Regions from separate parts of the Paraburkholderia sp. BL17N1 genome, predicted to be linked through region 2. Evidence: predicted binding sites of a transcription regulator. Region 2 holds the regulator's gene; the other holds the start of a gene.
The links. The regulator FNR, encoded in region 2, switches genes on or off when oxygen is low (the NO sensors DNR and NnrR bind a similar motif). The targets are predictions, from matches to a motif close to TTGATNNNNATCAA.
Positions count from the first base shown of each region.

Region 1: the regulator FNR is predicted to act here: its motif matches at 2,022-2,035, upstream of B0G82_RS23795 (universal stress protein).

Region 1 covers NZ_RBIW01000002.1:866,099-872,386, forward strand. The annotation lists gene B0G82_RS23780 (hypothetical protein) at 1-225, opposite strand, end outside; gene B0G82_RS23785 (acyl-homoserine-lactone synthase) at 378-971, shown strand; gene B0G82_RS23790 (FadR/GntR family transcriptional regulator) at 1,170-1,859, opposite strand; gene B0G82_RS23795 (universal stress protein) at 2,149-2,616, shown strand; gene B0G82_RS23805 (helix-turn-helix domain-containing protein) at 3,019-3,675, shown strand; gene B0G82_RS23810 (SUMF1/EgtB/PvdO family nonheme iron enzyme) at 3,807-5,117, shown strand; partial or broken gene B0G82_RS23815 (IS30 family transposase) at 5,163-6,172, opposite strand.
Region 2 covers NZ_RBIW01000002.1:2,912,137-2,918,424, reverse strand. The annotation lists partial or broken gene B0G82_RS33015 (oleate hydratase) at 1-114, shown strand, start outside; gene B0G82_RS33010 (universal stress protein) at 402-1,238, shown strand; gene B0G82_RS33005 (PAS domain-containing sensor histidine kinase) at 1,464-2,810, shown strand; gene B0G82_RS33000 (response regulator transcription factor) at 2,807-3,457, shown strand; gene B0G82_RS32995 (response regulator) at 3,675-4,106, shown strand; gene fnr (fumarate/nitrate reduction transcriptional regulator Fnr) at 4,099-4,887, shown strand; gene B0G82_RS32985 (zinc-dependent alcohol dehydrogenase family protein) at 4,969-5,955, opposite strand; gene B0G82_RS32980 (DUF1488 domain-containing protein) at 6,053-6,288, opposite strand, start outside.

The sequences.
Region 1 (6,288 bases), 2.0 Mb from region 2:
ATACAGACCCAGCAGGATCGAGACCGGCGCCGGGATTTCAGCACCCGATTCGAACCGGCTGCCGCGCGACTGCGTTACGCCGAAGCGGGCCCAGAAGCGGCGTTGGCTTTCTTTTTTCTTTTTGCGGTAAGCAATGATCAGAACCCGGTCCACCGCCGTGGACGGCTCCGCCGGGCGGGTTTGAAGGCCGGTTTGCGGTTGCCAATGATTTTCGAGGAGTTCCATTTTCGGTCCTGTCGGTTGAGTGCAGTGCTTGTCTCGAATTTTGCGTTACCCGATAAGCATGCACACCTATCCAGGTAGGTAGGTGGCAGAAACATTCAAAATGCATAAGTTTTCTTGCGTATTGGGTACCCCAACACGTTCAGGAGAACGTCATGCAAACAGCAATCCGGATTGGAATGCGTCAGGAATTCGACAACGCGGATATCAACGAGATGTACCGCCTGCGGGCGCGGGTGTTTCATGGGCGGCTCGGATGGGAAATCCCGACCATCGCGGGCATGGAGATCGACGGCTATGACGCGCTCGGTCCGCACTACATGCTGATCCAGGCCGACGACGGGCAAGTGCGCGGCTGTTGGCGCCTGATGCCGACCGAGGGGCCCAATATGCTGAAAGACACCTTCCCGCAGTTGCTGCATGGCGCGGCGGCGCCGGTAGGGCGGCACATCTGGGAATTGAGCCGGTTCGCGATCGAAACCATCGGCGAGGAGCAATCGTTCGGCTTTGCGGATTTGACCATGCAGGCCATCCACGAACTGGTGACGTTCGCCGACCAGATGGGCATCACGCGGTATGTCACGGTGACCACGACGCCGATCGAGCGGCTGCTGCGCAAGACCGGCATCGACGTCAGCCGGCTCGGGTCGCCATTGCAGATCGGCGTGGAACGAGCGGTGGCGCTTGATATCGCGGTTAGTCCGAAGACTCGTACCGCGCTGTTCGGACCGATGGCCGTTGCGGCGTAGCGCTCGCCTGGTTGCCCTTTAGTTGCTGCCTGCCTGCTGCCTGCCTGCTGCCTGCCTGCTGCCTGGCTGTTATCGCGCGGCCGGTTCGCCGCCGCGTAATGGCGGTTAGACGCCGCGCCAGGGCGCCATGGAATCGCATTGGGCAAGTAGCTTGGCAACTCGCCGCCGCCCTGGCGCGCGGCGAGAGCGGGCGGCAGATCAGGAACCGAACATGCGCTCGAGCGCGTTCTCGAGATGCGCCCGCATGGCGTGCGCAGCGCCTCGCGCATCTTTGCGGCGGATCGCGTCGAGCACAGCCCTATGCTCGTCCTGCACGAGCCGCTGCCGCGCCACCGTTTTCACCAGCGAAAGATTGCGCGACAGGTTCATGCTGAACAGGATCTGCTCCTCGATGAACGACATGACCGTGATGAAAAACGGGTTCTTCGACGCACGCGCCACCGCGAGGTGGAACATGAAGTCGTCTTTCGCGCCGATCCCTTGCGTCTCGACGATCCGTTCCAATTGGTCCCAAGCGTGCTGGATGGCGGCAATGTCGTCGGCGTCGGCTTTGAGCGCCGCATGCTCCGCGGCGCCCGCTTCTGTCACGATGCGAAACTCATAGCAGCGACGGATATCGGACAGCGTTTCGAGCGGGGCGAAGCGGCGCACGTCCGGGTCCGGCCGGCGCGCCACCGTCGTGCCCGAACCGTGCCGGGTCATGATGATGCCGTCGGCCCGCAAGCGCGCCAGGGCTTCGCGCACCGTCGGCCTGGACGTCGCAAAACGCTCGGCCAGCGCATGCTCGGTCGGCAAGCGCTCACCTTCCTTGTACTCGCCTTCGACAATGCGATTGAGAATGTCGCCGTAGATCTTGTCGGGTAAGCCCGTCGTTTTGCGCTCGTTCATCAGCGGACTGAAGCAACTTGTCTGAGTAGACTGTAATTGTAAGGCAAACCTTGCTCCGCCTTGGACGCGGATATGCGCTGCGAATGGGAGCAAAGTCCCGTCGACGCTTGCCCTCCGGCGCTTGCTGAACCAGCCGACGCAATCGAAAAATTTGATAAGAGTTTGACTTACATCCAGGTGGAGGGCATGTTCTTCGGCGATCATGAAGGCTTGCATCAGCAATGATCGTCATTGCGCCCAGCGTTTGAAAACAGCTGCGGCATCCGGATCCTTCAGACGCGGAGTCGAAATGTACACACGCATTCTTGTAGCGGTCGACGGCAGCAACACCTCCCGCCGTGCATTCGAAGCAGCGCTCGCGCTCGCCAAATCCAGCGGCGCGGTCCTGCAGCCGCTCTACGTGGTCGAGAACACACCCATGTATTTCGAAGCGCCCGGTTACGACCCGTCCGTCTTGCGCAATCGCCTTGTCGAGGAAGGCAAGGAACTCGGCGCCGAGTTCGCCAAGGCCATGACCGAGCAAGGCGTGAAAGGCGACCTGGTGGTAAGCGAGGCGTCCACGATCGACGACGTTTCCGTGGTCGTGCTCAAAGCCGCCGCCGACTTCAACGCCGACTTGCTGGTCATGGGCACGCACGGGCGACGCGGCTTTCAGCGCCTGATTCTCGGCAGCGTCGCCGAGCGCTGCGTGCGGCAGGCGAGCCTGCCCGTGCTGCTCATTCCGTCCGCGGCGGGCAAGTCCGGCGCCACGGATTGATTCGCGCCGCGCTGGTGCGCCATGCGATTGCCTCTCGTATCGACCGCGCGCGCTCAATCAGCAAAGCAATCTCCTTCTGCCAGGGTATGAGCCGGGCTTGCCTGCTCACCCTTCATCGCAGTCCATCAACAAATTCACGAACGCCGGTGTGACATTGCTCAACACGCCTGACTGCCCGAACGTGTCATTTTGACGCGAAGCGGGCGACGCGGCAGATGGGACAATCTGTCGGTACCCCACCACTGGCTGCAGAACATGCTCACTCCTATCGCTGTTACGCACTTCGCCGGCACTGCCGAACCCGCGGCCTCCGCCGCAAGTTCGTTGCCGGTGCGCGGCAGCCGTCGCGCGGCGCCATCAAGGGCAAGCGCGCGTTCCGCCGCTCGCTGTTCGAGTTGCGCCATGCGGCAGCTCTGCATGCCCCAAGGTTTGTCGCCCGACGAACTGATGAAACTCGAAACGCTCATCTGTTCCGCGCGCTCCGTTCAGCGCGGCGAAGCGCTGTATCGCAGCGGCGACCGCTTCGACAATATCTACGCCGTGCGCTCCGGTTCAATGAAAACCGTCATGGCGCACCGCGACGGCCGCGAACAGGTCACCGGTCTGCGGCTCGCGGGCGAAGCGCTCGGCCTCGACGGCATCAGCGACGACGTGCACGCCTGCAGCGCGCTCGCGCTCGAAGACAGCACGGTCTGCATCGTCCCGTACACTGCGCTCAAGTCGCTGTGCCGCGAAATCAGTTCGATGCAGGAACGCATGCACAAGCTGCTGGGCGAACAGATCGTCCGCGAAGCCGCGCAGATGATGGTGCTCGGTTCGCTCTCGGCGGACGAACGGGTCGCGGCATTCCTGCTCGACGTCTCCGAACGGAACGCGCGGCGAGGTTATTCGTCGGCGGAATTCAATCTGCGCATGACACGCGAGGACATGGGCAGCTACCTCGGCATGACGCTCGAAACCGTAAGCCGCACCCTGTCAAGATTTCAAAAGCGCGGCCTGATCGACACACAGGGCAAGCACATCCGGATCGTCGATCTGGATGGTCTGCAGCAAGTCTAGGCTTGCGGCGGGAGACGGCCCGCGCCGCCGCCGTCCCTCGCGCACTCCTTTTTTCACGCGCTTTCGTCTTGGCATGGCTCCTGCGAGCGGGTACAGTCTTTAGTCCGTCCCCCGCAAGGAGACCCGGCGAAATGAATCGCGACCCCGCCCCGCATCACCCGCTCGTGCAGCGGCTGATCGAAGCGCGTCAAGTGACTGACGCACTGTTTTCCATCGTGAAACCTGAGTTTCTGTATGAACGGCCGATCCGCGAGCGTCACCGGATTGTGTTTTATATCGGCCATCTGGAAGCTTTCGATCGTAATCTGTTCGATCAGCGCCTGTGCGATCTGCCGGCGTTCGATCCGCATCTCGACCAGCTTTTTGCCTTCGGCATCGATCCCGTCGACGGCGGCTTTCCGACCGATCAACCGAGTGACTGGCCGTCGCTCGACGTCGTTCGCGGCTACGGCTCGCGTGCGCGCGAGCAGATCGACCGTGAGCTCGACGCGCTGACACACGCCGCGCAACTCGACCGCACCGGTGCCCAGGCCGACGCCTCGGAGCAATTGTTGAACGTGGCGATCGAGCATCGGTTAATGCATGCTGAAACGCTGGCGTACATGCTCCATCAGTTACCGCTTGCGCAGAAGGTCACGGAATTGCGCGAGCCTGTCGTGACGCGTGGGGAACCACGGGACGCGTTGTCTTCGATGGTCAGCGTACCGGCCGGCACAACTGTACTCGGCATGCCACGCGACGGTGGACGGTTCGGTTGGGACAACGAGTTCGGCGAAATGCAGGCCGAGGTGCCCGCCTTTGAAATCGACCGCCATATGGTTACGAACGGCGCATTCCGCGAGTTCATCGAGGCAGGCGGCTATCGCGAACCGAAGTGGTGGTCGGAGAAGGATTGGGCGTGGAAAGAAGCCGAGCACATCGAGCATCCTGCGTGCTGGTCCCGGCACGATGCAGGCGGCGAGGCTAGCGCTTGGACATTTCGCACCATGTTCGATGAGGTGCCGCTGCCGCTCGACTGGCCCGCGTATGTGAGCCACGCCGAAGCCAGTGCGTACGCACGCTGGGCAGGCAAAGCATTGCCAACCGAAGCGCAATGGCAACGTGCGGCACAAGGCGCGCCGCACGCCGCGTCGGGAAATTTCGATTTTCGCAGCTGGGATCCGCAACCGGTAGACGAGTATCCGGACAACGTCAGCGCGTTCGGTGTGGAAGGACAATTCGGCAACGGCTGGGAGTGGACCTCGACGGTGTTCGATGCGTTGCCTGGCTTCGAAGCTTTTCCATTTTATCTGGGCTATTCGGCCAACTTTTTCGATGGCCAGCACTATGTGATCAAAGGCGGTTCGGCACGCACCGCGCAGTGCATGCTACGGCCGGCTTTCCGGAATTGGTTCCAGCCGCACTATCAGTATGTGTATGCGGGATTTCGGTGTGTGAGGTGATTGACAAATAAAGGGCGGTTTCAAGGGTGAAGCGCAACAGCGGGATTAATGTTTAGAGCTTTGAGGTTGACTTGCTGATGCGAGGGTCGCGGTGAAGACCTCGAATGGCGAATGGAAGTTGTGAGTTGCACGAGGCCGGCTATTCAGACTGTCGGCGATGGCGTCGAGTTCGTCTTGACTGTAGACCGAAAGGTCGGTGCCTTTGGGCAGATACTGTCACAGCAGCCCGTTGGTGTTTTCGCAAGTGCCGCGCTGCCAGGGACTGTGCGGGTCGCAAAAGTACACGTTCACGCCGGTTGCGGCCGTGAGCTCCTTGTTACGCGACATTTCTTTGCCCTGGTCATAAGTGAAGCTCTGCCGCAGTGGCGCGACAATCGAGTTGAGTTTGGCGGAGAACGCCGCCAGCGCTGAAGCTGCGGTGGCGTCTTCCATCTTTGCGAGCAGCACCAGGCGGCTGGTCCGTTCAACCAGAACGCCGACCGAGGACTGGTTGCCCGCGCCCTTGATGAAGTCGTCTTCCCAGTGTCTGGGCAGCAGTCGGTCCTCGATTTCGGGCGGGCCGCCCATGAATACTGACCATGTCGGGAATCTGTCCGCGTCGGTCTGTGCCGCGTGTGCGCGGCATGCGCGTGCTGTGACCATGGCGCAGGCAGGCAATGAGCTGACGGCGCAGTTCGCCGCGCGGCTGGGCGTAGATGGCCGTGTAGATGGTTTCGTGCGAAACCTGCTGGGTCGGGTCGGTTGGATACATACGTTTCAGTGTGCCCGATATCTGCTGGGGTGACCATTTCCACTCAAGCAGTGGTGAGAACGATACGCCAGCAGACGCTTTGCAGGCAAAGCTTTGTGGGGCGGCGTGAGGCGCTGAGCGCTTCAGCCGCTACCGATGCGTAGCCTGCTGGCGAGCCGTTTCGCGTCAGTTCACGGCTAACGGTGGCCGGCGAGCGCCCGAGTATCCGGGCCATGGCCCGGATACTCGAACCCTGCAGATGCAGGCTTGCAATGGTCAGGCACTCTTCAGGTTGTAGTTGCTGGTACTGCGTTCTTTCGTGCATCGCAACACCTGATACGAAACGGTGTTGCACTTCAGATTTGAGGCCGCCATGTGTATGAATCACACAGGTTATTTCACATGGGTGGCGCTACCGGATCACGTAGACTCGATACAGCT
Region 2 (6,288 bases):
CAGACCGCGGTGTACACGCTGCTTGGGTTGAATCGCTCGGCTCCGGCGGTGTACAAAGGCCAGTACGACCCTCGCGTGGTGTATGGCGCGGCTTCGGCGCTGCGCAGCCACTGAGCGCGCTGCGGCCACTTCGCCTATCCGCTGCTCGTGCTCGGCTCGATCGCGACGGTGGTCATGGGCTCGGCCGCCGTGCTGATGCTACTCCCTGCCTAGACACGGCATGCGGCATCAGCAGGCCCGCTCCAGCGCTTCGTCATGCGTGAGATGGCGTTTCAGCACGCTGACGAAAAGCCGCGCGGCGCCGCAGCCGTCGTTGATCTGCATCAAAGGGGCCGCCGCCATCGTTCCTAGACTCAAGCTCACTTATCCGCGCTTCACCGTCCCTTCCAGGAGCGAATGCCATGAGCTACAAAACCATCGTTGTCCACCTCGACACCAGCCCCAACGCCCATCCGCGTCTCGAAATCGGGCTGCGTCTGGCCAAACAGTTCGGCGCACATCTGACCGGCGCCTTCGCCGTCTTCAGTCCGGACCCTCGCTCCCTCTATGTCATGGCCGGGACTGCTGAGTATTACCGGCAGCATGAAGAGATGCGCGCGGAGCGGCGCGCGGCGCTCGAACGGCTGTTTCACGCCGAACTGCGGCGCGCCGACGTGCCGGGCGAATGGGTCGCCATCGACGAGCCCGCCAGTCTCGCCGTGCCGCGTGCGGGCCGCTGCGCCGACCTCATCGTGGCAGGCCAGGACAATCCGGAGGATCCGGAATCGTATGTCGGCGACTTCTTTCCGGAAAACCTCATTCTCTCGTGCGGCCGCCCGGTGTTGCTTGTACCTTACGCAAGCAATGAAAGGTCGGCAGGCGGGCGGGTCCTGGTCGCGTGGGACGGCAGCCGCGAAGCCACGCGCGCCGTGCACGACGCGCTGCCGTTTATGCGCACGGCGAGCAGCACGAGGATTCTTACTGTCAACGGGGTGCACGAATTCGAGCGCGCCCGTATCCCCGGCGCGGACATTGCCACCGTGCTCGCACGGCACGGCGTGCAGGTGGAAATCGCCGACATCGAAACCGGACCGGGCGGCTCGGTCGGCGAGGTGCTGCTGTCACAGGTGGCCGACAGCGGCGCCGATCTGCTGGTGATGGGTGCCTACGGCCACGCCCGCTGGCGCGAGCTGGTGATGGGCGGCGCCACGCGCACGATTCTTCGCTCGATGACCGTGCCCGTGCTGATGTCGCACTGACTGGCGCCGGAACCGGCCCGGTACGTGGCCGCCCACACTCACGCAACGAGCACGCCGACTGGCGGCACTGGCATGTGGCGGGCGTTTCACGGAAAATGAACGCAAATCAGTTGTTCGCCAGGTGCAGATGCCGCCGAACCAACGTGTCCGCCTGACGCGCCGCCGTATGGGCATCGGCGGGCAACGCGACCAATCCTTGTTCGCAGCCTTTCCAAAGAGGCGCACATGCCCGTCAGTGGTGGCACGCCCCCCTCCCGCACTGCCGCTTTGCGCGGGCGGTCCGGCTCGTTTGCGGCGCCGCCGGCTCTCGCAGCGGCGACCGTGTTCGTCGTGACACTGGCCGTCATGCTGGCCGCGCGGCGCTGGTTCGATCCCGTGCTGATCATCTGCGTCGCCGCCGCTTTTCTCCTCGCCACGAGCGCGTTTGTGCTCGTGCGCACGCATCGAAATGGCGCTCATGCAAACAGCGAAACAAATGCAGGCATTGGCCAGTCCGCCTTGAACGAGGCTCGCATGATGGCGATCATCCGTTCGTCGATGGAAGCGATTATCACGATCGACGAACAGCAGCGCGTGGTCATCTTCAATCCCATGGCGGAACAGATTTTTGGCTGCTCCGCCATGGACGCGATAGGCGCCCCGCTCGCTCGCTTCATCCCAGAGCGGTTTCGGGCGGCGCATGCGCAGCATGTCGCCCAATTCGGCGTGACCGGCGTGTCGGACCGGCAGATGGGCAATCAACGCGTGCTGGCGGGCTTACGCGCCAACGGCGAGGAATTCCCGCTCGAGGCCTCCATCTCGCAGATTCGCGATGGCGACACGCGGCTCTACACGGTGATGCTGCGCGACATCACGGAACGCGTCAAAGCGGAGCGCGCGCAACGTCAGTCGCGCGAGGAACTGCGCGAACTGTCGGCCAATCTGCAGAAGATCCGCGAAGACGAGAAAACACGCATCGCCCGTGAACTGCACGACGATCTCGGCCAGCAACTTACCGCGCTGAAAATGGATATCTCGTCGGTCGAGCTGGCGCTGGATGCTTCGGCTGGCGCGGCGGTGCGCGACCAGCTGCAAGGCATGCGCCGCTTGATCGATACCACCGTGGCCTCGGTACGCCGCATCGCGGCGGATCTGCGGCCGGTCATGCTCGACGACCTCGGGCTCATTCCAGCGATCGAATGGCTCGCCAACGACTTCACCAACCGCTACGGAATCGACGTGGAGCGTCAAATCGAGACCGGCGACGCTCGCTTCAGCCCGGCAGGCGCCACCGCGCTGTTCCGGATCGTGCAGGAGGCGTTGACAAACGTTGCGCGCCATGCCGACGCCACTCTGGTTACACTCAATCTGCAGGCGAAAGACCAGGCCTTCGAGCTCAGCATCGCCGACAATGGTCAGGGAGCGCACCGCACGGCGGAGCCGGCGGCCAAGTCGTTTGGCTTGCTCGGCGTTCGCGAACGCGCGCACATGCTAGGCGGGGCGGTCGAAATTCATACCGCGCACGGCAAAGGCTTTGTGTTGACTGTCACCATTCCGGTGGAGACCGTACAAGTGCAGGAGATACAAACATGACGCGCGTCCTGATTGCCGACGACCACGCGCTGGTGCGCGACGGCCTGCGCCATATCCTGCAGAGCACGAGCGGCTTCGAAGTCAGCGGCGAAGCGAACGATAGCGTCAGCACCATCGCGCTGATCCGCGAGCGGGCAGCCGACGTGCTGGTGCTCGATCTGTCCATGCCCGGCCGCAACGGCGTCGAGTTAATCAAGCAGATCAAGGAGGAAAAGCCGACGCTGCGCATCCTGGTGTTGACCATGCACGCCGAGCAGCAATACGCGGTGCGCGCGTTCAAAGCCGGCGCATCCGGATACCTGACGAAGGAAAGCGCGAGCGCCGAACTGGTGGCGGCCGTGACCAAGGTCGCTGCCGGCGGTGTGTACGTGAGCCTTGCGATGGCCGAACGGTTCGCGCAAAGCCTGAATGAACCGACCGATCTGCTGCCGCATCAACGGCTGTCGGATCGGGAATTCGACGTCCTGAAGCGTATTGCAGCCGGTCAAACGATCACCGAGATCGCGGCCGAACTGTGTGTGAGCAGCAAGACCGTCAGCACGTACAAGACGCGCATCCTCGAAAAAATGCAGATGCCGCACGAAGCGGCGCTGGTGCGCTATGCGATGCGCCACAAACTGGTCGGCGACGAAGAGGACGACATCTGAGCGCCTTCGCAGCCGTCCGCTTGCGGGTGCCGCCGCACTGTGACCCGGAGAACGCGCGCCTCTGATCTGTCGCTCGACACATACGCAGCGCACTCAGCATCTTCCTAATCCGCCTGACCATCGTGTAGGAAACTCCCTACACACCTTCCCGCTTGCCTACTCGAAGTTCATTCGGCGCCGATTTTATTTTGAGACAGCGCGACCGATACTTCGAGCCATGAACTCAAGCCCTGACCGCCGCGCGCTGCGTGTGTTTCTCGTCGACGATGCCGTGTTGGTGCGGCGCCGCCTGGCCGCGCTGCTCGGCGCACTCGACGGCGTAGAGATCGTCGGCGAAGCCGAGGAGCCTGCTGCGGCATTCGCGGGCATCGGCGCGGGCATGGCTGATCTGGTCGTGACGGAGTTGCATCTAAGCGGCGGCACCGGCCTGGAGTTGCTCGGGTTGCTTGCACAAAGAATGCCGCATGTGGTTGTCATGGTGCTGACGAACCATTGCGGCACCTGGTTTCGGCGCGCATGCCTGATAGGCGGCGCCCACTACTTTTTCGACAAGACCGGCGAATTCGATCTCGCGCGAAACACGATCCAACGGATCGCTGGCGAACATCGCACGCACGCCCTCTTTCAATCAGGAGCACACCATGTCTGACGTCGCCGCATCTCCCGCCATCTCGCCCGCGCTTGCCCGTCCGCAAGGATCGCCGCTCCCCGGACAAGTATCGGCAAATGCAAGCGCTCCGCGCAAGGGCGCACTGCGCTGCACGGCCTGCTCGATGCGCTCGATCTGCATGCCGCACGGCCTGACAGCCGAAGAATTGCAAAGGATCGAATCGCTTATTTGCCCGTCGCGAACCATCAAACAGGGCGAAACGATCTACCGTGCGAACGACTCGTTTCAGAGCATCTACGCCGTACGCGCGGGCTCGTTCAAGACCGTTGTCATGCATCGCGACGGCCGCGAACAGGTCACGGGCTTCCATCTCGCCGGCGACTCGCTGGGCCTCGACGGGGTCTGCTCCGGCTACCATAGTTGCGATGCTGTCGCACTCGAAGACAGCAAGGTTTGCATCATCCCATTCCATCTTCTCGAAGCCATGTGCCGCGAAGTCAAAGCCGTCCAGCAACACGTGCACCGCATGATGGGCGGCGAGATCGTGCGCGAGTCATCGCAGATGATGTTGCTCGGCACGATGTCCGCCGAGCAGCGGGTGGCGACATTCCTGCTGAATCTGTCGGACCGCCTGAGAATGCGCGGATATTCGCCGGCGGAATTTCACCTGCGCATGACGCGCGAGGAAATCGGCAGCTATCTGGGAATCAAGCTCGAAACGGTCAGCCGGATGCTCTCTAAATTTCAGCGCGACGGACTGCTCGATACGCACGGCAAGGACATCCGGATTCTCGATCACGAAGGCCTTGTGCGGGTTTGAATATAGACGCGGCTCGCGACCCGGCCGTCGGCCGCAAACGCCGCGATCGTAAGGCGATGCCGGCCGCCGGGCCCGGCCACGCTAACGGACAGCGAGCACTGCCGCACCCGTGAGCCTGCCATCGCGCAGATCGCTCAGGGCCTGATTGGCGTCCGTCAGCCGATAAGTCGTCGTTTTGATTTCGAGGCGCGTCTCGCCCGCAATGCGCATGAAGGCCAGCCCGTCATCGCGGGTCAGATTCGCGACTGACACCACGCGCCGCTCGCCCCACAGAAACGCGTACGGAAACGACGGGACGTCGCTCATGTGAATCCCGCCGCAGACCACCACGCCACCTTTCGCGACCGCTTGCAATGCTAACGGAATGAGTGCACCGACCGGTGCGAAAAGCAAAGCCGCATCGAGTTCCTCGGGCGGTGCCTCCGCGCTGCTGCCCACCCACGCCGCGCCGAGACGCAGCGCGAGTTGCTGGGCCGCGTGATCGCCCGGGCGCGTGAACGCGTACACCGTGCGCTGCTGATGACGCGCGACCTGCGCGACGATATGCGCCGCGGCGCCGAAACCGTAAATGCCGATGCGCTGCGCGTCGCCCGCCATGCTCAACGTGCGATAGCCGATCAGGCCGGCGCATAGCAGCGGCGCCGCCTCGATGTCGGTGTACTGCTCCGGCAGATGAAAGCAGTAGCGGCTGTCGGCAATGGTGCGCTCAGCGAAACCGCCGTCGATCGTATAGCCGGTAAATTCGGGATCGTCGCAAAGATTTTCCCGCGCCGACAGGCAGTAGCGGCAATGCCCGCACGTGTGGCCAACCCAAGGCACGCCCACCCGGTCTCCGAGGACGAACCCCGTCACGCCCGCGCCGAGGCCGGCTACCGTGCCGACGATTTCGTGACCTGGAATGACAGGCTGTTTGGGATGCTCGAGTTCGTGGTCAACCAGATGAAGATCGGTGCGGCACACGCCGCACGCATGAATATCGATCAGGATCTGGCCGGCACCGGGCACGGGATCTGGCAACTCCTGCTCACGCAAAAACGACGTACTGCCGTCAAATAGCATCGCACGCATAGGATGATTCTCCTCGAACTTGCCTGAGCGACCAATACCCGGCTTCCTGCCGGCGTGACGCATCGAAAGAGGCGTGCGCTCCGCCGTCCCATGGGATTCACTCGCAAAAGCGGAAGTAGCCGCTGTGCATCAGCACCGGCTTGGCGCCGATCTCGTTAAGCAGTCGCCTCGCTGCGTGTTCGATCGGATGCCGGTTGGAATTGAATGCGGCGATCAAATCGTCTTCGCGCAGCGAGACGGCGCCGAAATGATCTTCTAGCGCCTCCGCGGTAATCGCGCACTGCACACGCGCACCATCCACCTCGGCCGGAAACGCGACGACGAGATCACGCG